DNA from 3 places in the Paenibacillus cucumis (ex Kampfer et al. 2016) genome. Region 1 is predicted to be linked to each of the others. Evidence: predicted binding sites of a transcription regulator. Region 1 holds the regulator's gene; each other region holds the start of a gene.

Region 1 (11,102 bases):
GCGGTAAAAGTCCAGCCATTGTGCATCGGGATGCTGATCTGAAACTGGCAGCACAACGTCTTGTGCGCGGTAAATTTCTGAATGCAGGGCAAACCTGTGTTGCACCGGACTATTTAGTAGTAGATGAACAGGTACATGATCAACTCATCGAGGAAATCAGAGCCGAGGTTCGCGATAAATTTGGGGATGATGTGATGCAAAATAAGGATTTTCCTCATATCGTTAACACACGTAACTTTGATCGTTTGAATGCTTTCCTTACGAATGGCAAAACTTTAATGGGAGGGCGTTCGAATCGGGATCAGCTTATGATTGAACCGACTGTTCTTGGCGATATCGATTGGGATTCACCAGTAATGCAGGAAGAGATCTTTGGACCTATTCTGCCCGTATTTACGTATCGTGATTTGAATCCAATGCTCGATGAAATCGCTCGGCGGCCTAAACCACTCGCTTTGTATTTATTTACTGAAAATGAAGCTGTACAGGAGCAGGTATTAAATCAGGTTTCTTTTGGTGGAGGCTGTATTAATGAGACTCTATCTCACATGACCTCGCATTATTTGCCATTTGGGGGTGTGGGAGAGAGCGGTATGGGTTCTTACCATGGACAACAGAGTTTTGAAGTATTCTCGCATCACAAAAGCATTCTTAAACGCACTAAATAATCTCTTGTTCAGCGCATGCACTTATTAGAGTAGTTGGTTAGTAAATGATATGCCCCAATTATTAGAGTAAAAGAAAGAGGTTGTCCTGTTGATCAGGGCAACCTCTTTCGTATTCTATCGGGTAGAACGTATTAGCAATTTAATAAACCAATATGCATTAATGAATATCGCGGAAAAGACCAATGACCTTGCCTAGAATACTAACGTGTTTCAACCGCAACGGTTCTAATGTAGCATTTTCCGGTTGAAGGCGAATGTGATCCTTTTCCTTATAAAAAGTCTTCACTGTTGCTTCATCGTCCTCAGTCATGGCAACGACAATGTCACCATTATCAGCGGTTTGTTGCTGACGAACGATTACATAGTCTCCATTAACAATACCGGCTTCAATCATACTGTCCCCAACAACGGAAAGCATAAATACTTTCTGTTCTCCTACATAATGTGTAGGAAGTGGGAAGTAGTCTTCAATATTTTCTGTTGCCGTAATCGGCACACCAGCTGTTACTTTACCCACGACCGGAATTCGTGCAACGCTGTGGGCGAACTGATGAGAATGCTCAGACTCTTCCTGGCTTAACAATTCAATCGCTCTTGGTTTGGTTGGGTCACGTCTGATTAACCCTTTCTTCTCCAAACGATCCAAATGTCCATGCACTGTGGAACTGGAAGCCAGTCCAACGGCTTCGCCAATTTCTCTTACGGAAGGAGGATACCCCTTCAAACGGACTTCATTTCGTATAAACTCCAGGATAGCCTGTTGCCTGCTGGATATCTTCGACATACCGTATCAACCCCATTTTAGTAACGTTTGGGAAAATTATAACATAGAACCTCCGTTCGTACAAACATAAGTTCTAAAGAAATCATATTATTTCTACTTTTTTCGATTCAGACTCATTAGTTTTTTTGAAAAGAGAGTTTAATTGTTCACTACGCAAGAATTTCCAATACGAAAGAAGATGTTTTAATGTCGAAAAAAGAGCGAACAATTGTTCTAAAAAAGTCTTGAACAAAACAAATGTTCGTGTTATATTGATTCCAAGAGATAGGAACAAACGTTTGGAGGCGGGGACAAATGAGATATTCTACGTATCAGAGCATTTATAAACCAGTAAATTCAGAAGCTTTAAAGTCTAATATAGGGCAATTCAGAACGTTCATGACACGTCTTAAGTTCTCTAAGGGATTGATTAAGCTGGCAATTGCTTCATTAATTATATTTATTGGATGTAGTACAGTGCTAACTGTCTTTGCTGGTAACGAGAATGATCTACTACCTGGTGGTAAGATTGCTGTATCACAGGGAGAAACATTGTGGAGTATTTCTTTGGAACATAAACCAACGTCGATGGATACGCGTGTATATATAGAAGCAATCAAAAAAGTGAATCAACTTGAATCAGCAACAATCCAGACAGGACAAGTTCTAATTTTACCTCAGTTTGTTAAATAGAGTGCGCATCTATGCAGGTTGGCGCGTACTAACTTGACAAGCCGCCTTTCTCATGTCAAAGTTAATATGACTTTGTATTTTTGGAGGGGACAAACTTGGATATAGATAGTCTGGTAGCACGTATTAACGAATTGGCTCGCAAGCAGAAATCCACTGGACTATCAGAGGAAGAACTTGCTGAACGTGCCAAATTGAGAGAAATTTACCTAGGTAACATTCGTAGCAACTTCAGACAGCAACTCGATTCAATTGAGATTGTTGACGACGACAAGGGCCAAGGCCACCAAGGCAAACTCAAACATTAATTTACGAAACCTAAACATATCGTTATGATATTTAGGTTTCTTCATGTTAGCTGGGGATGCTTACTATAAGGGGGAACATCGGTTTGCAGTATAATTATGTAAGCCGATACAAGACACATAAGGGGGATTCACATGTCACGGCGTTCGTTCGAGAGAACGGTTCGGAAAAATTCGAAGCAATTGAATCAGCAACGTAAAAAAAGCGGTCAACCAATTACAGGTAATCCAGGTGAGGATGTTTACAAAGGCAGAAGCCTTTTGTTCCCTATCTTTTTAATTGGTTTAGCGTTCTTGTATCTGTTCATGAGTACTTTTTTAGTGAAAGCACCGATGACAACCTGGGATTGGGTCACAATGCTGCTCTATGTATTTTTGGCTGTCATTTTTATGTTGCGCCGTCCTTACGTTAAAATTAGCAGTAATCGGATCATTACAACGAAGGGGAATCGTGAACGATCGATCGGGGTTGACGATATTATCAAATTCCGTTTTGAGCCAGGTACTGTTGTTATTGAACACAACAGTCGTGGAAAAAGATGGGTTTTCACCAAGTTGTTAAATCGTTACGATACAGAAGCGATTACCGAGCGGTTGTTGAAATTTGCAAAAGCACACCAGATTACCGTAGAAACGATTGATAAGTAATTAACGTGTAAAGGGGCAGATGATCGGAATGGCGTTAAAAGCGATTATGTTTGACCTGGATGATACTTTATTATGGGATGAACGGAGTGTACGAGAAGCCTTTCATGAAACTTGTCTAATTGCTGCAGCAGAAACAGGTGTTAATGCTGAGGCACTCGAAGAGGCTGTTCGTAATGAAGCACGTGAACTATATGAATCTTATGAAACGTTCCCTTTTACCAAAATGATTGGAATTAACCCTTTTGAAGGACTTTGGGCGAACTTTACGGGAGGAGAACAGCCGGAATTTCGTCAGCTTGAACAATTGGCTCCAATTTATCGCAAGGAGTCTTGGCGCCGTGGTTTACTAAAGCTGGGTGTCGATCATGATGAGCTTGCAGAGCGCCTGGCCTCTCAGTTTGGTGCAGAACGTAGATCGAGACCTCATGTATATGAAGAAACGATGGAAACGTTGCGCCATTTGCAAGGTAAGTACAGATTGTTGCTTTTGACTAATGGATGTCCTGCTTTACAGCAAGAGAAACTTGATGGTGTTCCAGAGTTATCTCCTTTCTTTGATGAGATTATTATCTCAGGTAGCTTTGGTAAAGGTAAGCCAGATCCATCCATTTTTGAGCATGCGCTAAGTAGACTGGGTGTTCAACCAGAAGAAAGTATGATGGTAGGCGATAAGTTAACAACAGATATTCGTGGTGCGTTGTCTTCAGGTATTCGTGCAGTATGGATTAACCGCGAAAACAAAACAAATAATGAAAGTTATTCACCGAACCACGAGATTAAACATTTGTCTGAATTAGAGGGGCTTATCGCAAATTTTTAAAATCATAGATGACATAAAATCTTCGCCCAAATAGCTATTCATTTAACATTGGTTATGACATGAATGATCGTTTGTTCATGTATCGTAACCAATGTTTTTTTGTTTTAATACATTCCATATAAGAGTGTTTTTAATGCATTGTTAGGGGCGATTATTTAAATTTTTAATGAAAAGTTATTGAAATTAAAAAAAAGCTGCTTTAGAATACAACTAACATACTAGTATGACTAGTTTTTATTTCTACAATATTTCGAGAGCATTCACTGATCAACTACAAGTACATTTTCAGATGCATGAAAAAAGAAAAGGCGAATGATTTAATGGCCATTTTGTAAGCGCTTTATACAATGACTGATTCAATTTAACGACATTCAAGCAATGCATGCTCAGTCAGGTTCACACGTTTGCATATGCTTGAGTGTACATATATCCCAAATTGATACCGTTTACATTTTTGATTTTGTAGTGGAGGTGAATCGAATAGACAGGTATCCTTTGCAACACGAGGGAGAGAAAGACTTGTCAAACAGCGATTAAAGCATTTTTAATCAAGCATGGATCGGAGTGAATGACACATGAAGTCAGAAACATCTAAGGCAACGATACCGATGATATCTTCACGTAAAGAAAGCAAGTTGCGAACAGCTACCATATTGATTCGTAAAGATTGGCAGTTGTACTCGCTACTAGTTCTTCCCATCATTTATCTGATTATTTTCAAATATGGCCCGATGTTAGGCAACATAATCGCCTTTAGGCGATTTGTACCGGGTGGCAGTATTTTTGGAGAAACCTGGGTTGGATTACGATACTTCAAAATGTTCATTGAGGACCCAACGTTCTGGCGAGTTTTTAGTAACACACTTATGCTCGGCGGGCTTGCGTTGTTATTTACGTTTCCCGTGCCGATTATTTTCGCACTGATGCTTAACGAGGTGAAGAGCAAACGATTTAAAAAATTTGTGCAAACAGCGTCGTATCTGCCTCACTTTCTATCGATTGTTATCGTAGCAGGTATGATTCTGCAATTAACGGCAGTGAATGGTTCGATCAACGGTCTGGTTGCATTTTTTACTGGCGATAACATTCCATTCATGCAACGTGCAGAGTGGTTCAGAACCATCTATATCTCTTCTGAAATCTGGCAGGGTATGGGTTGGGGAGCTATTTTATATCTGGCAGCACTAACTACGATTGATGAATCTTTGTATGAAGCAGCACGAATCGATGGAGCGAATCGCTGGAAGCAAACGATACATGTAACCATTCCAGGCATTTTGCCAACGATTGTTACGTTGCTGATTTTAAACATGGGGAACTTCCTGGCTGTAGGCTTTGAAAAAATCTTGCTTTTGTATAATCCGCTTATTTATGAGACTTCCGATGTAATTTCGACTTATTTGTATCGTGTAGGTCTTGAATCGAGCAACTTCAGTTATGCAACGGCCATTGGTTTGTTCGAATCGGTCATTGGACTAACTCTAGTATTCACTGTAAACGCTATCTCACGCAAACTGACACAACGAAGTTTATGGTAAAGGAGGAACACCATGCAGGAATCACGATCATACAAGGTATTTAAGGTATTTAATGTAACATTCTTGTTATTTATTGTTTTTATTACACTATATCCATTCCTGAATGTTGTTGCGCAATCCTTCAGTAGTGAAGCGTACATTAACTCAGGTAAGGTAAGCTTGTTCCCGAGAGGGTTCAATGTGGAAACGTATAAAACCATTTCGAAGGACAACATGTTCTGGTTGAACTATAAAAATACGATCATTTACACTGTGGTGGGGACTTTAATCTCAATGTTTATGACGACGATTTTTGCTTATGCATTGTCCAAAAAAAGATTGATGGGACGTAAATTTCTGACCATGTTTGCCGTGTTTACGATGTTTTTCAGCGGGGGTCTGATTCCTAACTACGTACTCATTAATTCCCTTGGTTTTAATAACACCATGTGGGCACTGGTTGTCCCAGGTGCAATCAGCATATATAACATGCTCATCATGAAATCCTTTTTTGAGAACATGCCAGAAGAGTTAGAGGAAGCAGCCGCCATTGACGGGTTAAACACATACGGTATTTTGCTTCGTATCATTTTGCCTCTCAGTAAAGCGGTCATGGCCACGATGGTGCTGTTCTACGCTGTTGGACATTGGAACTCCTGGTTTCCTGCCTTCTTGTATTTGGACAAAAAAGAGCTGTTTCCGGTCACGATCTATTTGCGTAATATGATTGCCGGGGCAACGAGTGGTGCCACTGCGGGAGCAACCTCTGCGGACAATCTCACTCAGATTGCTGCCAACATCAAATCGGTAACGATGGTGTTAACGATCCTGCCTATTTTAACTATCTATCCATTTGTACAGCGATATTTTGTAACCGGTATCATGTTGGGTTCTGTTAAGCAGTAACCTTTGCACACATAGGTTTGGAAACTAAACAAAAGGGGATGAATGGATTGAAAAGAAAGCCTCGTAAACGGATTGGTAAGATGATTCTGGTAATGACAATGTCGGCTGTACTTGCTGCTTGTAGCAGTGGTGCCGGGACTGGCCCAGATGTTACCGAAGTGGGCACGAAATCAGCCATGGAGAGTTATAAAGTGGGCGAAACATTCAAAGCGACGGAACCATTTAATCTTTCTATTTTGTATAGTGATCATCCAACGTATCCTTATAAAAAAGACTGGCTGTTATTCAAAAAAATATCGGAGATGACAGGAGTTACGTTGGAGCCAACCATCGTGCCGATGAGTGACTATCCACAGAAGCGATCGCTGTTAATCAGTTCTGGCGATGCTCCGCTCGTTATTCCAAAGACTTATCCGGGTGAAGAATCTGCTTTTGTATCTTCTGGAGCGATTCTGCCGATCAGTGATTACATTGATTTGATGCCAAATTTCAAGGACAAAATTGAAAAGTGGAAACTTGAACCTGAACTTGAAGGACTGCGTCAGGAGGACGGCAAATATTATGTTTTACCGGGATTACATGAGGAAGTATGGCCTGATTATACTCTGATCATAAGAACAGATATTTTTAAAGGAAATAATATTGCCATTCCAACAACTTGGGATGAACTCTATACCGCAGCCAAAAAATTAAAAGAAATCTATCCGGACTCCATTCCATTTTCAGACCGTTTCAAATTCAACAGTACACTTGGCATTGCAGCTACGGGTTTTGGGACTAAGGCTGGATGGGGATATGGAAATGGCTTGACCTACAAAGCCGACCAGGATGAATTTGTTGCCACGGCAACGACGCCAGAGTACAAAGAATTACTGACGTTTTTTAACAAAATGGTTGCAGAAGGACTTCTTGATAAGGAAAGCTTCACGCAAGACGATGATCAAGCTACTCAAAAGTTCGTTTCGGGTAAATCATTTATTATTAACGGTAACTCACAGACACTTGTACTGCATCGAAATGATATGAATAAAACGTTGGGTGAAGGGAATTTCTCGATTGCTAAGATCACAGTTCCGGGAGGGCCGAAAGGGCAGCTGATGTCGGGTTCCAGACTCGAAAACGGTGTGATGATTTCCGGGAAGATTAAAGATAGTGACAATTTCAAAGCGATTTTACAATTTATCGACTGGTTGTATTACAGTGATGAAGGACAGGAATTTGCGAAGTGGGGTGTAGAGAACGAGACATACACTAAAGAAGGTGGCAAACGCAAGTTAGTAAATGATATTAATTACAATGGTTTGAACCCTAAGGGTACGAAAGACCTTCGCGTTGACTTCGGATTCTCTGGTGGTGTATTTGCTTACGGTGGAACAACAGACCTGCTTCAATCCATGTTTAGCGAAGAAGAACTTGAGTTCCAGAAAAATATGAAAGAGACAAAGGAAGTGATTCCGGCTGAACCACCTATCCCTTATTCTTCCGAAGATCGTGAACGTGTAACACTGATGAGCACGCCGCTCAAAGACTACACAGACCAGAATACGTTGAAGTTTATTATAGGTGAACGGAAGTTATCCGAGTATGATACATTCCTAAAAGAGCTGGAGAGTCAGGGTTTGTCCAATTATGTGAAGATGGCGAACGACACTTATAAGACGTATAAGGAAAACAAAAAGTAATTTGTAAGATCTGAAGCCGAGCTACCGTTTCGCTAAAGTTATTTAAGTGAATCGGTAGTTTGTGCTAATATGAAAGGAATATGGCTGAGAGAAAGAGGTCAAGGCATGGCATTTAATCAGAAAACAAGAGGCTCTACCAGGGCGTATTCTTATAATTTGCTCAAAGAACGAATTCTTCATCTGGAGCTTGAACCAGGTACCAAAATTTCCGAAAAAGAGATCGCAGATGAATTACAGGTGAGCCGCACACCGGTACGAGAAGCTTTTATGAAGCTTGCCGAAGAAGAACTACTGGATATCATTCCACAGAGTGGCACGATTGTTTCGCATATTAACCTGGAGCATGTGGAAGAAGGCAGGTTTATGCGCGAGAAGATGGAGAAGGAAATTGTCATGTTAGCCTGTACTTCGTTTCCTGAAGAGTACATGTTCAAATTAGAAACCAACATTGCCATGCAGGAAGTGTGTATTGGGAAAAAGAACTTCTATCGACTGTTCGAATTGGATGAGGAATTCCACCAGATTTTGTTTCAGGGCACTGGAAAGCTACGGACGTGGAAAATGTTGCAACAGTTGAACATGCCGTTTAATCGATTACGACTACTCCGGTTAGCAGAAGACTCGAATCTTGAAGTGATTATCTCTCAACATAAAGAGATTTTGAGGCTGGTTACAGAGCGTCAGACGGAGGAAGCAGCACAGGTTATGGAAGCACATCTTAGGCTTGTAGTATACGAGCAGGAGATTTTAAAGGACAAGTATCCTCACTATTTCATATAGGTTATCACACTAACCCCCGACTCTCATGAGCAGGGGGTTAGTTAAGCACGTTAACTTTTTAATCAAAGTTAGGCGTTTTTGATAAACGTTGGATCAGGATACGGATCGGCGATCCAGCCGTCTTTTTCGATGAACAGGCGCACCGCAATAATTTGTTTGTTCTCCATTAAAGTGAAGAAGTGCGGTGTGTTTTCAGGAACGGAAATAACGTCACCCGGAGACAGTTCTACATTGAAGTAACCTGTATCATCAGTTGCTTTAATGACAAAGATACCTTTACCTGCAACAATTGCACGGATTTCATCTTCCGCATGCGTATGGATCTCTTCGAACTTGGCCAGTTTCTCTTCGATGTCTGGTGTTTGCTCGGAAAGGGTAATGACATCCCAGATTTGATACCCGCGGCGTGCCGCCAAGTCTTTGATCTCATAATCGAAGGTTTCTAATACTTCTTGCTTCTGATCATCCGTTAAGCCGAAGTTGTTTTGCAGTTCCGTGTTTAATTTGGAAGCGTCCCACTTCTCGTATAATACGTCATATTTGTTCAAGAAATTTCGAACGTTCTCGTCTCCAGTGATTCGTTCGTTCGTATTTCGGATAACAATTTCAGCCATGCGCTTTCCCTCTTTTCCACTTGGATTAATTGATATTATATCGGATTGCTCAAAATTTGTCGATTCACAATTCTGCTTCATTCCTGCAAATCCGCGACCTTTCGGGAGCAAAACCGATCTTTCACATTAAGTAAGTTTCTGTTAAACTAAGATTTAACGTTTTGCGGGGGTGAAGATATTGGATAAGCTTAGTCTACACGATGCAATAAAACAACGAATATTAATCCTCGACGGCGCAATGGGGACAATGATTCAACAAGTGGATCTGACCAGCGAAGATTTCGGCGGCGAAGATCTGGATGGATGTAATGAAATGTTGGTGCTAACCCGTCCAGACTTGATCCAACGTATTCATGAGGATTATCTGGAAGCTGGTGCCGATTTAATCGAGACCAATACATTTGGTGCAACTTCAGTGGTTCTCGCCGAATACGATATTCAAGATCGTGCACTTGAAATAAATCTCGAAGCGGCCAGAATTGCAAAAGCAGCTGTTGACCGCTTCTCCACACCGGAGTCACCACGATATGTGGTCGGAGCGATGGGACCAACAACCAAAACGCTGTCTGTGACTGGCGGGGTGACATTCCAAGAGCTGGTGGACAGTTATTTCGAGCAGGCCCTCGCTTTAATAGAGGGAGGCGTTGATGCGCTACTGCTTGAAACTTCACAGGATACTCTTAATGTCAAAGCAGGTAGTATCGGTATTCAGCAAGCATTTGATCAAAGCGGTATCAAGCTGCCTCTCATGATCTCAGGAACCATAGAACCGATGGGTACGACCTTGGCCGGTCAGAACATCGAATCTTTTTATATATCCTTAGAACACCTTAACCCAATCTCGGTAGGACTAAACTGTGCGACGGGTCCGGAATTCATGCGTGACCATATTCGATCTCTGTCTGGCATGGCATCTGTGGCTGTGAGTTGTTATCCCAATGCAGGTTTGCCTGACGAGAATGGTAACTATCACGAATCACCGGATTCACTTGCGCAGAAGATCGGTGCTTTTGCAGAACAGGGTTGGTTGAACATTGCAGGAGGATGTTGCGGAACAACGCCAGCACATATCCGGGCCATGCGTGATACACTCGCCAAATACCCCCCAAGAGAATTGAACGGAACACACCCGCCTGCATTGTCGGGAATTGAACCGGTATATGTCGAACAGGACAATCGTCCATATATGGTTGGTGAGCGCACCAACGTGCTTGGTTCACGGAAATTCAAACGACTAATTGTCGAGGGCAAGTACGAAGAAGCTTCCGAAATTGCCCGGGCTCAAGTGAAAAACGGTGCACACATCGTTGACGTCTGCGTACAGGACCCTGACCGTGAGGAAACGGAAGATATGATCAAGTTCCTTGAACTTGTGGTCAAAAAAGTAAAGGTTCCGCTGATGATCGACACAACAGATGCCTCAGTTATTGATACAGCGCTTCAATATTCTCAAGGGAAGGCGATTATTAACTCCATTAACCTTGAGGATGGCGAAGAGAAATTTGAGTTGGTAACACCTTTGTTGCATAAATATGGCGGAGCGGTAGTTGTCGGAACGATTGACGAGCGTGGTCAGGCGATCAGCCGCGAGGACAAGCTAGACGTAGCCAAACGTTCGTATGATTTGCTGGTGAACAAATACGGGTTGAAGCCAGAAGACCTTATTTTTGATACACTGGTCTTTCCGGTAGGTACGGGTGATGAGCAGT
Region 2 (11,102 bases), on a different contig from region 1:
CTCTATTCGCACTTCATCCGCTTCTTTGACAAACCAGGGTACAAACGTCAGGCCAACACGTCCATCTCTCGCAACTATGGCCTGAATCTGGTCATCCTTCAAGTTACGTATATGCGGACATACGTTATAGCTGTTAGAATGCGAGGCTATGAAAGGACGTTCGCTCAGATCGGCCAGTTCCCAGAACCCCTTTTCCGATAAATGAGACACATCCAAGAGCATCCCCATCTGATTACAGAGACGCACCAGTTCCTTGCCTTTCTCTGTCAGACCCGCCCCCCGCTTTTCCATAATGCCGTCCGCAGCCCAATTCGCATGATTCCATGTAAGACCAACGACGCGTACCCCCATCTGAAAACACAATTCCAGATAAAACAAGTTTCCTTCCAGCCCATCGACACCCTCCAATGTGATTAGGCCCCATGGAGCGGTTTCCACTTTCGTTCGCAAGTTTGCTACCTGTTCACGCCAAAGCAGTGTCTTGACCCCTCCAGAGCGCTGTGCGCTATGCTCTACCTTTTTACGGTACAGCTCCAGCTGTCCCATCACATGTTCAAACTTGCCTCTGCCCAGCACTTCGGGTAAATAAATCGCTAATGCCTGCAGCTGAACACCACCTTCTTGCATGCGTTCCAGATTGACATCCAGTTCGGAAGCCTTCTCAAAAGAAAGTTCAGGTTTCATCAGCAGTTTGCTTAATGCATCACAATGAAAATCAGCGATACGCTGGCCTGTTCTCGACATAGCCCACCCTCCCCATAACGTATAATTACCCATTTCCGCTCGATTCTTTTGTAGAATAACGCAAAAAAACCTGTCTACTTTATTCGTAAACAGGCTCATGCGTACCTTCAACTCATGTATTATCTGGGCTCCACAATCAGCTTAATGGCCGTTCGGTCCTCACCGTCAATCACAATGTCTGTAAAAGCTGGAATACAAATCAGGTCAACTCCGCTTGGTGCTACAAATCCCCGGGCAATCGCTACCGCTTTAATGGCTTGGTTCAGTGCTCCTGCTCCAATTGCCTGCAGTTCAGCATTTCCACGTTCACGAAGAACTCCTGCAAGAGCGCCGGCTACAGAGTTAGGATTGGACTTTGCTGAAACTTTTAATACATCCATGGTAAGTACCTCCCTGGGAATGTTGAAAGTTTGTTTCCACTTACTAGATGTTATTCGCGGGAGGAAAAAAAATTCCTTCTTTTTAGCAGGGTTTCCCGGCAAAATGGGACAATGCCCCTATTCCATGCGCCACTCATCTTCCATCAAACGTATTTTCTCAATCCGCGTAGCCGCACCAGTTTCTTCGTCAATATCCACGATCACGCCATGAAAATGCCATTTGCCGTCATCCACGACAAATCTCACTGGAAGCTGGGTGTAAAATTTACGTAGCACCGCTTCACGCTCCATGCCCAGGATGCCGTCACGAGGTCCTACCATACCCGCATCTGTCAAATATGCCGTACCTCCAGGCAAAATACGTTCATCGTTGCTTTGCACATGGGTATGCGTACCTACAACGAAGGATGCGCGTCCATCGAGATGCCAGCCCATCGCAATCTTCTCAGACGTTGCTTCCGCGTGCATATCCACAAGAATACATTTATAGTCTCTCCGTAGCTCGTCCACAATCTCATCCGCTGCGCGAAACGGGCAATCAATCGCAGGCAAGAAGGTTCTGCCCTGCAGGTTCACGATCGCAAGTTCTTTCCCTTCCCCCTTAACTACGGTATACCCACGTCCAGGTGTACCTGGTGGAAAGTTGGCTGGTCTGATCATACGTGGTTCATCATCTATAAAATCAAAAATATCCTTATTGTCCCAAGTATGGTTGCCAAGCGTAATGCCATGCACGCCCCAGTTAAAAAATTCATTGGCAATTGCACCTGTAATGCCGCGTCCTGCTGCAGCATTCTCACCATTGACAATGATTACATGGGGTTTATATTTCGATTTCAGGTATGGTAAGTTCTCCTTAAGCGCTTTACGCCCTACGTTTCCTACAATGTCCCCAATAAACAAAACTTTCATGATTTGTTGCCTCCTCAATTCCTGCATGGCTTATCAACAGGAAAAGTGGCCCACTGAAGCGGCCACTTTTCCAAAATACTCTATTTTGCGTATTCAACCGCCCGGGTTTCCCGGATCACGGTGACTTTGATATGACCTGGATAATCAAGTTCATTCTCGATCATCTTCGTGATGTCACGAGCGAGGCGGAAAGCTTCAGCATCATCGATCTTCTCAGGCTGCACCATGACACGAACTTCGCGTCCAGCCTGGATGGCGTACGATTTCTCGACACCTTCGAAAGATTCCGAGATTTCTTCCAGCTTCTCTAGTCGTTTGATGTATGTCTCCAATGTTTCGCGGCGTGCACCTGGACGAGCTGCGGACAGCGCATCAGCTGCACCCACCAGCATCGCAATAACTGAAGTTGCTTCGCAGTCCCCGTGATGGGAAGCGATACTGTTGATAACCACTGGGTGTTCCTTGTATTTCTTCGCCAGCTCCACGCCAATTTCAACGTGTGATCCTTCCACTTCGTGATCCAGCGCTTTACCGATGTCGTGCAACAAACCTGCACGTCTTGCCAAAGTTACGTCTTCTCCAAGTTCTCCAGCCATTAGTCCTGCCAAATAAGCAACTTCCATCGAATGTTTCAGGACGTTCTGACCGTAACTTGTGCGGAACTTCAGGCGGCCCAGAATTTTGATGAGATCTGGGTGCAGACCATGCACGCCCACTTCAAAGGTAGCTTGTTCACCGTATTCACGGATACGCTCATCCACTTCTTTACGTGATTTCTCCACCATTTCTTCAATACGTGCCGGGTGAATCCGTCCATCCGCCACCAGTTTTTCCAGTGCCGTCCGGGCAATCTCACGGCGAATCGGGTCAAAGCCCGACAGAATAACAGCTTCTGGCGTATCATCGATAATGAGGTCAATCCCGGTAAGGGTTTCAAGCGCACGGATGTTACGTCCTTCACGACCGATAATCCGGCCTTTCATTTCTTCATTAGGCAGCGTTACAACGGATACCGTTGTCTCCGCTACATGGTCAGCCGCACAACGTTGGATGGCGAGTGTAATGATCTCGCGGGACTTTTTGTCCGCTTCTTCCTTCGCTTGCTGTTCAATGTCCTTGATCATTTGAGCCGTCTCATGACGAACTTCCTGTTCTACGTTGGACAGTATGATACTGCGTGCGTCTTCCATCGTGAGATTGGAGATTCGTTCAAGCTCCGTCACCTGGTTTTTGTAGATCATTTCGATCTGTTGCTGTGTTTCATCGATACGTTTCTCTTTGTTAGCCACTTGCTCTTCTTTACGTTCGAGTGATTCCAATTTTTTATCCAGCGACTCTTCTTTTTGCAACAATCGTCTCTCTTGTCGTTGAATTTCGTTCCGACGTTCACGAGTGTCCTTTTCAGCTTCGGCGCGAATGCGATGAATCTCATCCTTCGCTTCCAGCACCGTTTCTTTCTTCAGTGCCTCTGCCTCTTTTTTCGCGTTCTCCACGATTTGTACGGCAGCTTGTTCCGCACTAGAGATTTTAGCCTCTGCAAGAGATTTGCGAATAAAATATCCGACTCCGAACCCAATAACGAGCGCGGCCACAACGAGAATGATCGTGATAGCAATATCCATACTGTTCACCTCCTCGTTGGTTCCTCCAAGGCACTCCTTGGGTCAACTTTTCTGTTTTCATGCCTTACATATGTTTGGGAATAACGAATACTCACGGCGATCCCCCGCCGATTTTCATTTCACATGTACATGATTACATGTACTATCCACTGTTTCCAGTGAACCCATAATCAGGAATGGACTAAATCTGAAGAAACCGAAACCGCTTTTTTGGAAGGAAAAAGGGTTGTCCATTTCTTACAGACTCATGTCCATTTTAGTATTTGACGAAAGAAATTGTCAAGAGAATGCAGTATTGTTAGTCTCCTCGTCTAGTCCCATAACAATGCTTCATCCTCTTTGGCATCTTCTGCCCCATCCTCTTCCATTAAACGATTCATGACTCGGCGCACCAGATCCATGCTAAAACCGCGTCGCATCAAGTACGGGAACGTTTTACGTTTCTTCTCCTGCACGTCTCCTCGAACTTGTTTCCACTTCTTACGGCCAGCTGTTAATGCCGTGTCGAATTCTGCATCTGCACTAACATCATCCAGTACCTCCGCAATAAGTTCATTTGTAATTCCTTTTTGACGCAATTCTTGCCTTATCCACAGTTTTCCCTTCCGCTGCCCCTCCATACGCTGTCTTGTCCATTCCTTGGCAAACAGGTCATCATCGACAAGCTTTTCTTGCTCAAGCCGATCTAGGACCTCTTCAATAATCGGTGCCGCGAACTCCTTTTGCTTTAGCTTTTGCCGCAATTCATGACGTGTCCGCTGCTTAAACTCCAAAAAACGCAGTGACTGCACGTATGTCCTCTGGCGTTCATCCGCAATAATGATTTCCTCCAGATCTTTCTTCATAAAAATGTTGCCACGTGTCATCCTGTACTTAATCATCACATCTTCCAGAACCGTAAGCGAATAGTGACCAAATGAAATCCGGTAGCGTGCTTCACGACTCTTCGTCCGCTCTACTCTGGTGATGATAAGTTCTTCATCGTCTGGAAATTGGGAGACGGCGTTTAGTTCTGCTTCTTCTTGCAACTCTTCGTCATCATCATGTGCATCATATTCCTGCTGATATTGGCGACGTTTCACTGTGATCCTCACGCTCCCTTGTTTGTGTTTTAGGGTAAAAAAAGACTTCCTCAGCTAATCCTCTTATTTGATTTTCATTCAGGCCACATATGGCATAGATGCTAACAGCCCCTGTCCGGAATGGACAGAGGCTGTTAGCATCGCGAAAAACCAATCCTATTTAGCTAGCTAAGCATTAGCAGTCGCTCAATACAAAGTTCATACTGTGACAGAAGATCAAAGCCTTCCCGCACAGAAGAAATTACTCATTAATTTCGAATAATTCCTGTTCCTCAGCCGCTTCTTTTTCTTGCTCTTCACTTGTTGGTGCAGGAACAGCTGTTGTCAAATTGCTGGCTTCACGGATTTTCTGCTCAATCACATCCGCAATTTCCTTGTGTTCTTTCATAAACTGTTTCGCATTCTCACGACCTTGGCCTAAACGTTCACCTTCATACGAATACCAAGCACCGCTTTTGTTAACGATATCCAGCTCTGTACCGATATCGATGATACTTCCCTCTTTGGAAATACCTTCACCATACATAATGTCAACTTCCGCTTGTTTGAACGGAGGTGCCACTTTGTTTTTAACAACTTTAATACGGGTACGGTTACCTGTAATGTCATTTCCCGATTTGATACTCTCAATACGGCGTACATCTAGGCGAACCGTGGAATAGAACTTTAATGCACGGCCACCTGGTGTCGTTTCCGGATTACCAAACATAACACCAACTTTCTCACGAAGCTGGTTGATGAAGATGGCAATCGTTTTAGATTTACTGATTGCACCGGACAATTTACGGAGTGCCTGAGACATCAAACGAGCCTGCAGACCAACGTGAGAATCTCCCATCTCTCCTTCAATCTCCGCTTTTGGTACAAGCGCTGCTACCGAGTCAATAACAATGATGTCTACTGCACCACTTCGTACAAGAGCCTCGGCGATTTCCAATCCTTGCTCACCTGTATCCGGTTGTGACAAGAGCAATTCATCAATGTTAACGCCCAGTTTGCTTGCATAATTCGGATCAAGCGCATGCTCAGCATCGATAAACGCAGCTTGTCCACCTACACGTTGGACTTCAGCAATGGCATGCAATGCCACAGTTGTTTTACCTGAAGATTCAGGTCCATATATTTCAACAATACGGCCTTTCGGCAAGCCGCCTGTTCCTAATGCAATATCCAAAGCCAAAGATCCGCTGGGAATAATTTCCACATTCATGTGAGTTGACTCACCCAATTTCATGATGGAACCTTTACCAAATTGCTTCTCTATTTGACGGAGCGCCATATCAAGCGCGGCACGACGGTCTGACAATAAACTCACACCCTTTACTGTTTATAATATAATGATACCTTGTTTTAACTCGTTTGCCAAGCTTTTTTTCGAACATACATTCGTTTTTTTGTTCAGGCCGAGGCGCCTCTTCCTCATGAAAATCGATGAAAAAACAGAAAAAGAACCGTAAACAAGGCTGTAAAGCCACATTTTACGGTTCTTCCGTCTACAATCATTATACTTCCTCAATTATGCAAATGCAATCTGCCTGCGTAATCATCAATCAATAGCGACTAACTTTTGCCATAACCGATACAGAATGGCTTTTGCCGAGCGAATGCGAACCGTTTCCCGGTTACCGTTAATCCGGAGTTCATGAATCTCCGTATCCTTCCCACGCTCAGCCAAAGCGATAAACACGAGGCCTGGTGGTTTACGTTCCGAATATCCCGGACCGGCTACTCCGGTAATCGCCAATCCAAAATCAGCATCCCCGATCATACGGATCTGCTCTGCAAGCACTTTTGCCACCTCTGGGCTAACGGCACCTGGTGCATCTTCACCCTCCAGGTAACTGTGAGGCACATTTAACAGCTTTTCTTTGATCTCATTAGAGTAACATACAATGCCACCTTTTAACATCGAGGCACTTCCAGGCACCGAAGTTAAGCTCTGCATCACAAGCCCTCCTGTGCAGCTTTCAGCCGCGCTCAGGGTCAGCCCCATATCAGACATCATTGTAACAATCGTGTACTCTATAGGCACATCCTCGTTAGCGTAGAGATGTTCAGATAAACGCTCACGAATCTGCACTTCCATCGCATCCAGCTTTAGCTTGGCTTCTCCTTCGCTCGGAGCCTTGGTAGACACACGTACGGTTACTTCTCCCTCACTCGCGTAAGGAGCAATCGTAGGGTCTGTCTGTCCGTCAATCAAGTCAAGCAAACGGTCCTCCAGAGCAGATTCTCCAATGCCTGCGAATTTCAACATTCGTGAATAAATCGGCATTTCTTCTGTAAGAGCATGCTGAAGCAACCAAGGTTTGACTTCCTGCTCGAACATTGGAATCAATTCTTTAGGTGGCCCAGGCATAACAACATAATATTTATCGTTATCCGCAATCGCGTTTCCTGCAGCAAGTCCGGTTTCATTCGCCAGAGGGGTTCCACCCTCAAGCACAATGGCTTGGCGCCGATTATTTTCCGTCATTTCCACATTCCGATCGCGGAAGAAACTTTCAATTTTATCCATAGCCATACGGTCAATATGCAACTTCCGATTCAACACTGCAGCCAGTGCGTCTTTAGTCAAATCATCCTGCGTTGGACCGATGCCTCCAGAAAATAAAATAATGTCTGCACGGCCCTGCGCGATGCGTATCGCTTCACTAAGCCGATTCTGATTATCTCCAACTACCGTTTGAAAATATACGTCAATCCCCATTGCAGCAAGTTCACGGGAAAGGTATCTGGCATTGGTATTTACGATCTGTCCCAGTAGTAACTCTGTCCCAACTGCAATAATCTCTGCCTTCATTTTGGCTTCCTCCTGTACATATGTGGAGTAGTCAAAGGGCAATAGGATGAGTTCCTATTGCCCTTTGACCCAATGAGTCTTTCATCATTACCCGATTCAGCTTAAATCATTACGCTTTTGATAAATGAAGCAAGTTTTTGTTTTTGATAAAGTAGTCAATTCCAGACCAGATGGTGATCAGAGCCGCTACATATACCGCAATTTCATCGACGTGAATACCCGTGTATGAGAAGGGGAAATTGTTCAGCAGTAGCAAAACAATGGCTACAATCTGTACTACTGTTTTCAGTTTACCCCAAGCACTCGCAGCTACAACCGAACCGTCCAACAAGGCAATCTGACGTAGGCCGGTCACGGCAAATTCACGGCTGATAATAACGACTGCAATCCATGAATCCAGCTTACCCATTTGAACCAATGAAATCAAAACAGCGGTAACCAGAAGCTTGTCTGCCAGAGGATCAAGCAGTTTGCCCAGATTGGTGACCATATTGTTTTTCCTTGCAAGATAGCCGTCTATTCCATCCGTGCTTGCAGCAACGATAAAAATAAAAGCAGCAATTAACTGATTATACGGAAGCGTAAAGCTCCCGAGATGTAACGGCTCTGGATAAAACGGAAAATCCACGAGCAGAAACACCATCAAAAAAGGGATTAAGCAAATTCGTGCAAGCGTAATCCGGTTGGGTAAATTCACAAGACGCCCTCCCTTTGTATCCTCCATTACTTCAAACAATCATCTTACATTCCGTATTCATCATCTGAAGCAAGAAATGAACGATTGAAACGTCGACTTATATTTACATAAAAGCCTATGTAGAAACGCAAAAAATAAAGTCTACCGCTCAAACGCAAAACTGCTTTTAAACGCTCCGGTGACTTCCAGAAGTGTACTGCTTTTCACAAAGTCAGCTAACGATGAAGACTGGACTTGATGCATGACTGCCAGCAATGCACATTCAGTATAATATACGTACCAATACAGTGTCAAAAAGACATTTCTGTACAAGAGTTTTATTTAAAATTAGTATATTGCAGATCTAGTGGCAAGTTAGCTCCATTAAGAAGTTGCATAACGGATTGCAGATCATTTTTGCTCTTACCTGTCACCCGAAGCTGGTCTCCCTGAATCTGACTCTTCACCTTCAGTTTGGAATCACGGATGAGGATATTGATTTTTTTAGCCACATCTTGATCAATGCCCTGCTTGAAATTCAAACGCTGGCGAACTGTACCGGATGAAGCTGGCTCCACTTTCCCGTAATCCATATTTTTCAGCGGAAGCCCACGCTTTGCCATTTTGGATTGTAAAACTTCAATAACCGCTTTTAATTTGGTCTCATCATCAGACACAATCGTAAGAGCATCCTTATCCAGTTTCAAGCTACTTTTACTGCCCTTGAAATCATAACGAGCACCAATTTCTTTTTCCGTTTGCGTAACGGCATTGGTCAATTCTTGCAAGTCCATTTTGGACACAATATCAAATGAATTTTCTGAACTCAAACCAAGTCACCCTTTCAATTAATCATATGTTCTGTAACATTATAGAGTAAACTTCAAGCAAAAGTCTAATTTTAGTCATGTTTACTCATAGAAAAAAGCATTTTTGGAGTACCATTCGGTCACCAAAAATGCTTGCTGGTCGAGCTACCTTAATACCGGCTACGGTTAGGCTGTCTGAACATATCGAGCACACCGAGAACGATATGCGCAAGTCCAAAGCCCAATATTCCGTAACCCCAGGCATTTGGAGTCAGGTAATAACCCAGGAGGCTGACAATGATCCCTAAACCGGTTACGATCCAGCTGACTGTCACGGCCTTCCACCTCACTTCACCATAAGTTAACTGCAATTGAAGACAAGATTATTGTCCCCTGCAGTTAGCCAGGTTATTCGTTGCTTGAGCTTCCGCCTTCCGAGGAACCACTGGTCGTTGTGTCTGTCATGCCTTCAGTTCCCGTGGAAGTAGCCGCGCTATCTGTATCCAGTTTAAGACGAATGCGGTTGGTTGCTTTGCCGTCCGTTACGACTTGACCGCCAACATCAATTGTTGTTGCCGCCGCATAACCGGATTTAATGTACATGCCAGCGCTGTCCAATGTAAATGTGAACGTGTCACCGTCAGCAGTATTGCCATACTCGAGTTTCTCACCGCTGGAATTCTCACCTTTATACACTTCAAGCCAACTATGACCTGTCGCCTTGATCGTTACGGTTACAGGCTGACCCGTGCTTCCGCTAACTTTAAAGTTTGTAATATTACCTGATTTTCCATCTTCAGAAACAGTTACAGAACCAGGTGTGGTTGGCGGTGTTCCCTCTGGGTTCTCACCTGTTTGTCCATCCGTTTGTCCGTCAGTTTGTCCATCGGTTTGACCTTTATTTTCTCCGTCGGTCTGACCATTCGTTTCATTACCGCCGCCGTTTCCGCCAGCATCACCTTTTCCGATATCATTCGATCCCGAATCGGTTGCAGGCGGAGTTGCAGTTTGCCCGTTATCGGATGGTTGATCAGGTTTGTCATTAGCAGGTTTTTGACTGTCCGTAATCTTTGTATCATCCAGCCCTTGTGGATTGGTGTCATCGCCCTTGTTGTTTGCCATATACAGATACAAGAGCACGATAATCAGAATAGGGAAAGTCCACATCAGAGCAACAGACATCCAGCGGTTGCTCCGCTCCGCCGGCCGGCTGGAGCGCTTCTGGATTACCGGCTCCATCGTTGCTTCCGCCGTTTCCGCAGGTACGTCCTTTTTGTGTCCTTCCAGCAGCTCATCGGCATTAAGTCCCACCGTTTCCGCATAGGTTTTTATAAATGCACGCACATAGAAGCTGCCGGGTAACACTTTATAGTCCCCTGCTTCTATAGCCTCCAAATACCTCTTGCGAATTTTCGTCATTTCCTGTACATCGTCGAGACTCATCCCTTTTTGCAGCCGGGCCTCTCTTAACTGCTGACCCAGTTCAGACATGCCATCTCCTCCTTATGTTTAACTCTTCAGTTGTTGCTGATCTATTCCATGATTCCGTACGGAGCTTTACAGTTCGTCGGTATAGCTTGCCGTAAACGTATCATAAATAATTTCTTCGTTAGGATTATTACGCAATTCAATAATAATATCAAAATCATTATAATCATATTCAGATTCCTGCACAAAAATATCCGGATGCTCAATCACTTTCGTACTAGGCATCGACATGATATCCTGCAAAAGATTATAGTGCCGCTCACTGGAGCGAATCGTACTGACAATCCCATCGATAATAAATACATTATTCGGGTTTAACTCATCTTCTGACATCTGGCTACGTATCGTTTGGCGAAGAAGGGTAGAAGATACAAAAGTCCAACGCTTCATGGCACATACACTGCCTGCGATGATTGACTCTGTTTTACCAACTCGCGGCATACCCCGCAAGCCGATGACCTGATTGCCTTCTCTTTTAAATACTTCACCCAAAAAATCAACGAGTAACCCAAGTTCGTCCCGAGTAAAACGAAATGTTTTGCGATCATCTGAATCCCGGTCAATGTACCTACCGTGACGTACAGCC
Region 3 (11,102 bases), on a different contig from region 1:
GACAGCCGATGTCTATTTGATTAATACGTGTACCGTAACGAATACAGGTGATAAAAAGAGTCGTCAAATTATCCGCCGTGCCATCCGTCGCAATCCGGATGCGATTGTAGCGGTAACCGGATGTTATGCACAGACATCTCCTGCCGAGATTCTGGATATCCCTGGCGTGGACCTGGTCATCGGAACCCAGGATCGGGATAAAATTTTGCCATATGTAAATGAAATTCAGGAATCCCGTCAGCCCGTCAATGCGGTCCGTAACATTATGAAAACACGTGTATTTGAAGAAATGGATGTACCGGATTTCGCGGACCGTACGCGTGCGTTCCTCAAAATTCAGGATGGTTGCAACAACTTCTGTACCTTCTGCATCATTCCGTGGTCCCGTGGTCTTTCGCGTAGCCGTGAGGCAAACAGCATTGTTCAGCAGGCACATCAGCTCGTACAAGCGGGTTATAAAGAGATTGTCCTGACAGGTATTCATACAGGCGGGTACGGAGATGACATGGATAACTATGATCTGACCGACCTGCTGTGGGATTTGGACAAAGTGGAAGGTCTGGAGCGTATCCGGATCAGCTCGATTGAAGCTAGTCAGATTGATGACCGGATGCTGGATGTAATCAAACGTTCGGATAAACTGGTTCGTCATTTCCATATTCCGTTGCAAGCAGGAGATGACACTGTTCTGAAACGCATGCGCCGCAAATATACAACCGAAGAATTCTATAACAAAATGTTGCGTATACGTGAGGCCATGCCGGATGTTGCGATCACGACCGATGTTATCGTTGGTTTCCCAGGCGAAACAGATGAGATGTATCGTAACGGTTACGAGTTGATGCGTAAAATCGGTTTCTCGGAAATGCACGTATTCCCATACTCTAAACGTACAGGTACTCCGGCAGCACGCATGGAGGACCAAGTGGATGACGAAATCAAAAATGCACGTGTGCATGAGCTGATTGAACTGTCAGAGCAGATGCAACTGGAGTATGCTGAGAAATTCGTTGGGCAAGTGCTCGAGGTTATTCCTGAAGGTGAAGCAAAAGGCCGCGAAGGCAGTGGCAAGTTGCACGGATACAGTGACAACTACATTCAACTGGTGTTTGATGGAACGCCGGATATGGTAGGTAAAGTGTGCCGCGTGAAGTTGACTGAAGCCGGTGCCAATGAAAGCCAAGGCACGCTGGTTCGTGTACTGGAAGAGAATGTGAAACCCGCCGCGATGTAATTCAGGCGCTATGTACAAGGATTTCATTTCCTTGGGGAAAATACCCGAGGAGATGAGGTCCTTCTTTGCCAAGAAAAGAAATTGAAGTCAGATGGGGGAAAACATGATGAACAAAAAAGAAATTTCAGCAGGCGGCGTTGTATACAGAACAGCTGAGGATGGCCAGATTCAAATCCAGCTCATCGTAGACCGTTATGGTAAAACGACACTTGCCAAGGGCAAAATGGAAGATGGAGAAACGATCGAACAGACGGCGCTCCGAGAAATTTTGGAAGAAACGGGTATGGTGGGCCGCATTGTGGAGCCTATTAATATCATTGCCTATACGTACCAGCATGCCGAGTTTGGTCCAGTGGACAAAGAAGTGCACTATTACCTCGTGGCAGCAGAAAGTGGTGACTTGCAGCCCCAGATCGAAGAGATTAAAGGTGTGGATTGGTATGCTCCGGAAGAGGCATGGTCCAAACAGTTGCAGAATGGATACGATAATAACGATGACATTTTGCGCATTGGCCTGAACAAACTGGGCATTAACGTATAAAACAGCATGACATTACGTTTGAATGATGGTCTACTGACCTACACGTTCTGTCGCCAATAATGCGGATATCGTGAGGACTTATTAAGCGACAGGTTTCTTTGCCGACGGGGCAAGCACAGGTGTTTTTTTGTGCCAGATGGGCAAGTAACAGAACGGTAAAGCCAGCAATGAACTGATGATGTTAAAAAGGGTCTGGGCATGCGCAATCTGTGCCCCATGGTCCGCTGACAGCCAGGCTGACGCTGCATGCAGCTGGCTGATCAGCGGCATAAACAGCAGTGCTCCCGCAATGTTGAGTACAACATGGGAGGCTGCTACAAATTTGCCTGCGGAAGCTCCGCCCGCGGCTGCAATAACAGCGGTGATACAGGTCCCGACGTTAGACCCGATCACAATGGCGATGCCGATCTCTACAGGTAGCACGCCTGTCGCTGCTAGTGTAATCGCCATGCTGATAACTGCGGCACTGCTGTGAATCAGCGCAGTCAAGCACGCACCGGCAAGAAAACCCCACCATAGGCTATCGGTCGAACGCTCCAGAAACCATTGGAATACACCCATGCTCCGAAGTGGAACGGCGATGGATTGCATGACTTGAATGCCCGTCATGACGAGAGCAAAACCTGCTGCTGCAAGAAAGTTGAATTGGATCGTCGCTAAAGTACGGCGAGTACGTTCAGGAGCAATCTGGTTGCGTTCACCTAGGACAACAAAAATAGCCCAGCCTGTTAGAGATATAAGCAACAACGGCAGTGAGGCACGTCCGATCTGCAGACCGACAAGCTCTGTCGTTAAGCAAGTTCCAATATTGGTTCCCAAGATAATGCCGAGTGTGCGTCCGTAGGTAATTAAGCGCGTATTAGCTAGTCCTATGGTGAGTACCGTTACGGCAGTGCTGCTCTGTAGTAGAGCGGTCGCGCCTGCACTGAATGCCATGCCCTTCCATGGGGCAGAAGTGGCTCGGTTTAACCAGCCTGCCAGCATCGGTCCCGCCATGCGCTGTAGCGCTGTCTCCATCAGCTTCATACCGCCAAAAAAGATTATAAGCCCATATAACAGAGGCAGAATTACTTCTCTGAACATTCCGAATCATTCCTCCCGTCCCATTCCTTATCACTTATCCTATGAGGAAGCAGAGACAAGCATGACAAGCACAAGAGGAATTGAAACTGCCATCCCCCATACAAAAGGTACGGTGATTCGGCAAACGTAGCGGAGGGGACGAAATTGAATTCGAAGAAGCGAAGCGCTCGCCTGAAAGCTTTCTGAAAGAAAGCTACATCGGAAGCATAGGCTTGTCCTCGGATTTTCCCTTTGGAGAAGGGAATCAGAAAAATCCGAGGACAACAGCGATCGTAGAATCAATTCGTTCCTGGAGCGTCTCGTTGCCGCCCAAACCTATCTTTTCAACTAACTTACGAAAGAAGTGGATCAATCTTGCCATCCGTAACACTGGAACGAAGCCGCAAAAAGCGGCTGGAACATGCGCATCCCTGGATTTTTAATAATGAAATTGCATCCGTAGACGGCAACCCGGAACCGGGTGATATCGTCAATGTACTGAATCATCAAGGTCGCTACTTGGCGACAGGGTATTACAATCCGGCTTCCCAGATTACCGTTCGTGTAGTCTCGTACCAGCCTTTGGAGTTTGAACAGATGGATACCGCCTTTTTTGCGGCTCGTTTCCATGACTGTCTGCGTCACCGGGAACGCTTCATTCAGGATGGCGAAGCCTACCGTCTTGTTTATGGTGAAGCTGATTTCCTACCTGGATTGATCGTTGACCGGTTTGGTAGCATTTTAGTTGTGCAGATCCTTACACTAGGTATGGACCGTTGCCGTGAAGCGATTGTCCAGGCTCTCATTGAAGTGATGCAGCCGGAAGGTATCTTTGAGCGCAGTGATGTATCGATCCGTGAACTCGAAGGCCTGGAGCAGATCAAAGGACCACTCTATGGGGAATGCCCGCGTCATGTGACTGTGACTGAAAATGGGCTACTTATCAAGGTGGATATCGTGGAAGGACAGAAAACAGGTTACTTCTTCGACCAGCGTGAAAACCGGGCTGCCATTGAACCATTGATGAAAGGCTGGGGGTACAAAAGCGGCATCACAGTGCAACAGGTCGAGCATGAAGGAACAGAACAGCTGTTGCCTGTGAACAAGGGTGGCAAAGTGGTTACTTTCCCGTATTGGGACGGTGCCACCGTGCTTGAATGTTTCTCTCATACCGGCAGCTTTACGCTGAATGCGTGCAAATATGGAGCGAAAAAAGTAACCTGCCTCGATATTTCCGAGCATGCGATCGAGAGTGCGCGAACGAATGTGGAGCTAAATGGATTCACGGATCGGGTCGAATTCGTGGTAGCCGACGCTTTTCAATATCTGCGTGAGCAAGTCAAAGGACTTGATGAGCGCAATGCGCGAGCACGAGCATCTGAGCAAAAGGTAGATACTTCCAAAGCGTTGTCCAGTGCTGGAAAAACGTTTGATGTCGTTATCCTTGATCCACCTGCCTTTGCCAAAACAAAATCAGCTGTCAAAGGGGCATGCCGCGGCTACAAGGATATCAACTTGCAGGGCATGAAATTGGTCAACGAGGGAGGATATTTGGTAACCGCAAGCTGTTCCTACCACATGCGTCCTGACCTCTTCCTGGAAACGATTGCGGATGCAGCTGAAGATGCAGGTAAGGTATTACGTTTAATCGACTGGAAAGCAGCCGGTAAGGATCACCCGCAAATTTTGGGCGTAGATGAAGGGCATTACCTGAAATTCGCTATTTTTGAAGTGAGAAGCAAAAAAAATTAAGAATACTCTATTTATAGAATGACACATGTACCCTGTGAGATAGACACTTTAAAAAGTCCATCTTATAGGGTATTTTATTATGAGAAAAAGCTTGGTCTTGGCGAGTAGCTTATATTATTGGTCGAAAAGGAACAGCGTTCACTCTTCGTCCTGACTCGTTTATATCTAGGTTAACAACCGAAGGATTTAATTTCGAAAAAGGAGGAGGTCTGCTCGCTATGGTTACGGGTATGTTATTTGAAACGCGTAATTATAGACGTAGCAGGCGTATATTGACATGCGAAATCTAAAAGAAGGTATTCGAAAACAATTTTATACTGAATTGGGGAAATTCATTGCACCGGAAGGGTATGTAGAACATAGAGAGGCTGATTCCAGCCCGACGGACTATACGTTCAAAAAAAATGTTAAGCCGGGTGTAGTTTGGAGCTTACATAGCCATCTTGGTCATTCAAAACCGCCGTATGCTGTATATACAATCATGGCCTGCCGTTATGAAGCTGCCACTGAACGTTTACGTACTTTTCTTGAAAAGCATCAAATAACGTTGATCTCAAATGCTCCGGTCGGCTTCGGCAATAGTGTTGAAAGGTATACACAGCAAAAACATTCTGTTCTTGTTTCCTCTGAAAATATACAAGAAGCGGCCCAGCAAACAGCAGACAGATTCAAAGAAGCTGAAAGCAAGTATTTGCTGCCGCGCATAGATCAAGCTGTTGCTGTTGATGAATATTTGACCAAACGACCGCATCACTGGCCTACGGGTGATCTTTTTAACTGTTGCGTAACGATTTTAAGCTACGGATTGCTAACCAATGATCAGGCATTAGTGCAAAAGGGGATCGAACGTACATTTGAGATTTTGAATAAGCCTGGATATAGCCAGAGAAACCGGGATTTTTTCGAGGCCTTACAGAAGGCTGTAGAGCATGAATTCATTTAACGAAATTGTAAACTTGAAAACAAATACTAGGCGTATCTGTCACCGAGTTTGGTAATAAACGTCAATCCATAGGGAGCTGCTGGCTGTATTGAACAGGCGGCGGCTCTTTTTAATAGCCATATTGTGTTCTTATTAGGTGGATCATGGCAAACGTATGTTCCGAAGCGGAGAAGGTATGGTATACTGGAAATTAAAATCTTGTACGTGCAGTTTGGAGGATGACACATGTCCGTACGCTTTGTTATTGGCCGGGCAGGCAGTGGTAAGAGCACACTGATTACCCGAGAAATCACATCTCTGCTTAGACAGGAGCCCCAAGGAAAACCGTTGATTTTACTCGTTCCCGAACAAAGCTCGTTCCGGACAGAGCAGGCGTTGGTATCTTCGGGAGATATCAAAGGTACGATGCGTGCCGAAGTTCTTGGATTTCGTCGTCTGGCTTATCGCGTCATGCAGGAGGCTGGCGGTTCTGCTCGCGTTCCGATCGGAGCCGAGGGCAAAAAGATGCTTTTATATAAAGTCATTCAGCGTAGGAAAGAAGAACTGAGACTGTTTGCTGCTTCAGGAAGCCAGCTTGGCTTTATCGGGGAATTGACTAATTTATATAGTGAGTTTAAACGTTATGAAGTTCATGCTTCGGCACTCGAAGAAGGGCTTGCAACATGGAGCATCGCATCGGCCTCACCTATTTTGGAGGATAAGCTCCATGATTTGAATCTGATCTACCATGATTATGAGAAGGAATTGGCGGATTTATATATAGATGATGAAGATACACTGAATGAACTGACAGGTCGTTTGCCAGAAAGTACATGGTTGCAGGGGGCCGAGGTCTGGATTGACGGATTCCATGGATTCACTCCGCAGGAGATGAGTGTAATAGGACAGCTCATGTTACAAGCTTCGTCAGTAACGATTTCCCTGACGCTTGATCGCACGTACGAACAAGGTGTGCTCCCTGGGGAACTTGAATTATTTTATCCAACGGCAAGTGCATATGGGCGTCTCAAAGGAATGGCTGAACATTTGGGTGTGTCTGCCGATACAACTGTTCTCCATGATGAAGTCTTGCCGAGATTCAAGGAGCGGCCGGGGCTTGCCCATCTGGAGGCCGGTTTTGATCGGCGTATTCGCTGGAGAAGTCAGGGTGAGGATTCAGGTATACGCTTGATGGCTGCGGAGAATCGCCGGGCAGAGCTGGAGGGTGCACTACGTGAGATGCGTCGCCTAACCCAAGAAGAAGGAGCAAGATATCGGGATATGGCGGTATTGGTTCGCGGATTGGAGACCTATGCTGATATTGCGGAACCGTTATTCAGGGATTATGATGTTCCGGTCTTTCTGGACCGAAGACGAAGTGAGTTACATCATCCATTATCCGAATTTATTCGTGCTGCATTAGATATCGTCCGCCGTAACTGGCGTTATGAGGATGTTTTTCGCTGTGTCAAGACAGATCTGCTGCTTCCGCTCGATGGCTCCATCACGCGTGAGGATATGGATCAGCTGGAGAACTACGTGCTTGCTTGCGGTATTCATGGATATCGGTGGAACGATGGAAAGCCGTGGAAATATGTGCCGAGTCTCTCACTGGAGGATAATGCACAGGAAGAACGAAGCCGAGGACGAGATGCGGTGTTATCGCTGATGGAAAGCTGCAGAACCTTGATTACGTCGGCACTCGGCACGTTTGAGAAACGAATGAAAAAAGCAAAAACGGCTACTGCTCAGTGTGAGGCATTATTCAGACTGTTAGAGGATGCAGATATTGCGCATAAGCTGGATCAGATGTCTGCTGAAGCCAAGGCGCAGGGAGACCCGGAGCGTTCTAGAGAGCATCGTCAAATGTGGGGGGCCGTGTTGGATCTTCTTGACCAGATGGTCGATATGATGGGCAATGAACGCCTGGACATCACTTTGTTTGCGGGCATGATGGAGACGGGACTGACTGAGCTCAAGCTGGGGCTTGTTCCCCCGGCCCTTGACCAGGTGCTGTTTGGTTCGATGGATCGTACTCGTCTGCGTGATATGAAATATGTATTTATTCTTGGGGCGGTTGATGGGGAATTGCCAGCGATCCCTCAGGACAACGGAGTACTAACGGAGCAGGAAAGATTGTTGCTGACAGAGAGAGGTATGGGTCTGGGACCTGGTGCAACGAGACTGATGCTGGATGAACGTTTTCTCATCTATACCGCTCTGACCGCTGCCAGCAAGCAGTTATGGCTGAGCTATCCTGTCGCAGATGATGAGGGTAAGTCGTTACTCCCTTCCGAGATTGTGCGCCATGTACGCAAAATGTTTGGATTGCAAGAGCAGCCTTTGCTTGCTCAGCCGCCCGTCTCGGATCTGGAATCCGTGCACCTCTCTTACGCGATTCATCCAGAACAAAGCCTCTCCATGCTGATTGGACAATTGCGCAGATGGCGTAGAGGAGAAGACATTCCTGAAATATGGTGGGCCGTCTACAATTGGCATGTGAACCGGGAAGCGAGTCGTCCTCAGCTGGAGCGGTTGCTGGGTTCTGTCTTTTATCGTAACCGTGCGCGGCGACTGGATACTTCGACCAGCCGCAGGCTGTACGGTACGGAGGTGAGAACGAGTGTTTCACGGATGGAGCGGTTTGTAGCCTGTCCATTCTCTCATTTTGCATCACATGGACTGAAGCTGAAGGATCGGCAATTATATCGCCTCCAAGCTCCGGATATCGGGCAACTATTCCATGCTGCACTGAGTCAACTGGCGATGCGCCTGCGTGAGGAAAATCGGAGCTGGGGCAGTCTGACACCCGAACAATGTCGCCAGGAAGCCGAGCAGACGGTGGAGCAGATCGCTCCGCAACTCCAAGGAGAAATTTTGCTTAGCACAAAGCGTTATGGGTATATCTTCCGCAAATTAAAAGATATCGTCAGCCGGGCATCCGTTATTTTGGGCGAACAGTCCAGACGCGGTAGTTTTGAACCGATTGGATTGGAGCTGGATTTTGGTCCAGGGAAACCTTTGCCGCCGTTGCGTTTTGAACTGGAGAATGGGTGTGTACTGGAGATTGTCGGCCGGATCGACCGCGTGGATGTCGCTGAAGGAGAGAACGGTCTGTTGTTAAGAGTAATTGACTACAAATCAAGTCAGACCGATCTCAAGCTTCATGAAGTCTATTACGGGCTATCATTGCAAATGCTCACCTATCTGGAGGTGTTGCTTAGCGCTGCTGAAGAGTGGTTAGGGGAAACGGCGATGCCAGGAGGCACCCTCTATTTCCATGTGCATAATCCACTATTGCAATCCGCAAACGGCATGACATCGGAACAGGCAGAACAAGAACTTCTGAAACGTTTTAAAATGAAGGGTTTGCTGCTCGCTGACCGTGATGCTGTTGCTCAAATGGATAATACCCTTGATAAAGGACATTCCGCCATTATTCCGGTGGCATTAAAAGCAGATGGCAGCTTTTATAGCAGTGCTGCTGTCGCGACGCCAGAACAATGGGATACGCTGCTTGCTGCTGTTCGCGGCAATATTCGTGAGATTGGAACTCGTATTACAGATGGAGATACAGCCATTGAACCGTATCGGATACAGCAGGAGATCGCCTGTACGTTCTGTTCATACAAATCACTCTGTCAGTTTGATGAAAATATTGAGGGGAACGACTATAAACTGCTGTCCAAACCGGGCAAACAGCAAGTTTGGGATATGTTGTCTCACAGCAAGGAAGGGGAAACGTTATGATGCATATGCCTAAACCGGAAGGCAGCTTCTGGAGTGATGATCAGTGGAGCGCCATTGCTGAACATGGAGAAGATATTCTGGTCGCCGCGGCTGCAGGATCGGGAAAAACGGCTGTTCTGGTGGAGCGGATTATTCGCAAAATCGCAGACCCTTCCCAAGGATTCAGCGTGAACCGCTTGCTGGTAGCCACATTCACGAAGGCGGCGGCGGCCGAGATGAAACAGCGTATTCGCGAAGCGCTGGAGCGTGCGCTTGAGGAGCAACCGGAGGAGGAGCATTTGCGCAGGCAGTTGTCGTTGCTTGGACGAGCATCCATTACAACGCTGCACTCCTTCTGTATGGAAGTCATTCGCAGGTATTATCAGCAGATTCCGCTAAATCCGGCTTTTCGAATTCTGAATGAAAATGAGGCTGAGATGCTTCGTCAGGAATTGTTGGAGGAGTTGTTCGAGGAGAAGTATAGCGAAGAAGACGAGGGCAGTACATTCCGCGAACTGGTGGACTGGTTCAGTGGAGAGCGAAATGATGATGCAATGCACCGGCTAGTGCAGCGTTTATACGATTTCTCGCGAAGCCATTCCTGGCCAGATCACTGGCTGATGGAGACGGCTGAAGCTTTTCAGGTGGAAAGTGTAGAGGCACTGGGGCAATCTGCATGGGTACAGAGCATTTTACGGGATGCGACTCTCGCTTTGAGCGGGGCGGCGGGTTTGTTGCGGCAAGGGGTTCAGATTTCGTTGCAACCGGAGGGTCCTGCACCTTATGCGGAGACACTCAAAGAGGATTTGGCGATGGTTGAAGAGCTTTTATCCGCTGTTGAGGTCATGCCTTGGGATAGGTTGCCTGAGGTGTTCCAGCCAGCTGCATTTGGCAAATTGAAGCCTTGTAAAAAAGATCAGACCGACCCTGGGCTACAGGAACAGGTGAAGGAGTTGCGGGAAACGGCCAAAAAGGCTGTTGCCGATCTGAAAGGTTCACTTTTTGGCAGGAGTGCATTCTCCTTTTGGCAGGAGTTGGAACAAGCTGCGCCGCTGATGCAGGAGCTTTCCCGTCTAGTTAGCACCTTTGGCGAACGGTATCTTCAGGCGAAGCAGGAACGCGGACAAGTGGATTTTAACGATCTGGAGCACTATTGTCTGCACATTTTGCGCCATGAGGATTCGACCCCTGAACATTCAATGCCGTCAGATGCGGCGATGGAATATCGTGCATGTTTTGATGAAGTGTTGCTCGACGAATACCAGGATACCAACACGGTTCAGGAGGATATCGTTAGGCTAATCTCCAGAGAAAATCCAGGTAATCGATTTATGGTTGGTGATGTTAAACAGAGCATATACCGTTTCCGCTTGGCTGAACCGGGTCTGTTCATGAACAAATATCGTAACTATACTCCGAGTGTTCATGTGGATACAGGTGATAACGAAGAGAGTGGTACAAGAACGGGTATAGCAACGGGAACAGGGAAACGAATCGACCTTGCCCGCAATTTCCGTAGTCGTGCCGAAGTGGTGCATTCCGTCAACGTCATATTCAGACAGTTGATGAATGAAGGGGTCGCTGAGATCGCTTATGATGAACGAGCTCAGCTGGCTTACGGGGCTTCCTTTCCAACAGATACACTTGGAAGTGAGGCCTACACACCTGAGCTTGTGTTAATTGATCGCCAAGGCAGCGGAATCGATGTATCGGAAGGTACGGAAGACGGTGTGGATGCAACCGCAGTTGCAGAACTGGAGAGTGCCGAACTCGAAACGGCTCAATTGGAAGCGCGCGCCATCGCAGGGCGTATCCGAGAGATGGTCGGAGAGACAGACAAGCCTGCGCTGAGTGTGTATGAC

The links. Region 1 encodes LexA, which represses DNA repair genes until DNA is damaged. Its sites were predicted from a motif close to CGAACATATGTTCG; they were not measured.
Region 2: the regulator LexA is predicted to act here: its motif matches at 6,116-6,129, upstream of recA (recombinase RecA).
Region 3: the regulator LexA is predicted to act here: its motif matches at 5,680-5,693, upstream of addB (helicase-exonuclease AddAB subunit AddB).

What each region holds. Positions count from the first base shown of each region.
Region 1 is NZ_JACLIC010000025.1:53,526-64,627, forward strand. It holds gene H7T88_RS16490 (aldehyde dehydrogenase) at 1-668, shown strand, start outside; gene lexA (transcriptional repressor LexA) at 826-1,452, opposite strand; gene H7T88_RS16500 (LysM peptidoglycan-binding domain-containing protein) at 1,747-2,124, shown strand; gene H7T88_RS16505 (DUF896 domain-containing protein) at 2,220-2,429, shown strand; gene H7T88_RS16510 (hypothetical protein) at 2,562-3,074, shown strand; gene H7T88_RS16515 (HAD family hydrolase) at 3,103-3,894, shown strand; gene H7T88_RS16520 (ABC transporter permease) at 4,503-5,432, shown strand; gene H7T88_RS16525 (carbohydrate ABC transporter permease) at 5,445-6,317, shown strand; gene H7T88_RS16530 (ABC transporter substrate-binding protein) at 6,365-7,999, shown strand; gene H7T88_RS16535 (GntR family transcriptional regulator) at 8,105-8,779, shown strand; gene mtnD (acireductone dioxygenase) at 8,848-9,393, opposite strand; gene metH (methionine synthase) at 9,632-11,102, shown strand, end outside.
Region 2 is NZ_JACLIC010000041.1:3,089-14,190, forward strand. It holds gene H7T88_RS22885 (dipeptidase) at 1-744, opposite strand, end outside; gene H7T88_RS22890 (stage V sporulation protein S) at 864-1,124, opposite strand; gene H7T88_RS22895 (TIGR00282 family metallophosphoesterase) at 1,242-2,036, opposite strand; gene rny (ribonuclease Y) at 2,117-3,658, opposite strand; gene H7T88_RS22905 (regulatory protein RecX) at 3,970-4,740, opposite strand; gene recA (recombinase RecA) at 4,982-6,046, opposite strand; gene H7T88_RS22915 (competence/damage-inducible protein A) at 6,287-7,543, opposite strand; gene pgsA (CDP-diacylglycerol--glycerol-3-phosphate 3-phosphatidyltransferase) at 7,653-8,240, opposite strand; gene H7T88_RS22925 (YajQ family cyclic di-GMP-binding protein) at 8,558-9,049, opposite strand; gene H7T88_RS22930 (hypothetical protein) at 9,199-9,363, opposite strand; gene H7T88_RS22935 (helix-turn-helix domain-containing protein) at 9,437-10,519, opposite strand; gene H7T88_RS22940 (DUF3388 domain-containing protein) at 10,586-11,102, opposite strand, start outside.
Region 3 is NZ_JACLIC010000023.1:108,691-119,792, forward strand. It holds gene mtaB (tRNA (N(6)-L-threonylcarbamoyladenosine(37)-C(2))-methylthiotransferase MtaB) at 1-1,234, shown strand, start outside; gene H7T88_RS13795 (NUDIX hydrolase) at 1,338-1,775, shown strand; gene H7T88_RS13800 (Na/Pi cotransporter family protein) at 1,857-2,858, opposite strand; gene H7T88_RS13805 (class I SAM-dependent rRNA methyltransferase) at 3,213-4,589, shown strand; gene H7T88_RS13810 (hypothetical protein) at 4,867-5,532, shown strand; gene addB (helicase-exonuclease AddAB subunit AddB) at 5,758-9,261, shown strand; gene addA (helicase-exonuclease AddAB subunit AddA) at 9,258-11,102, shown strand, end outside.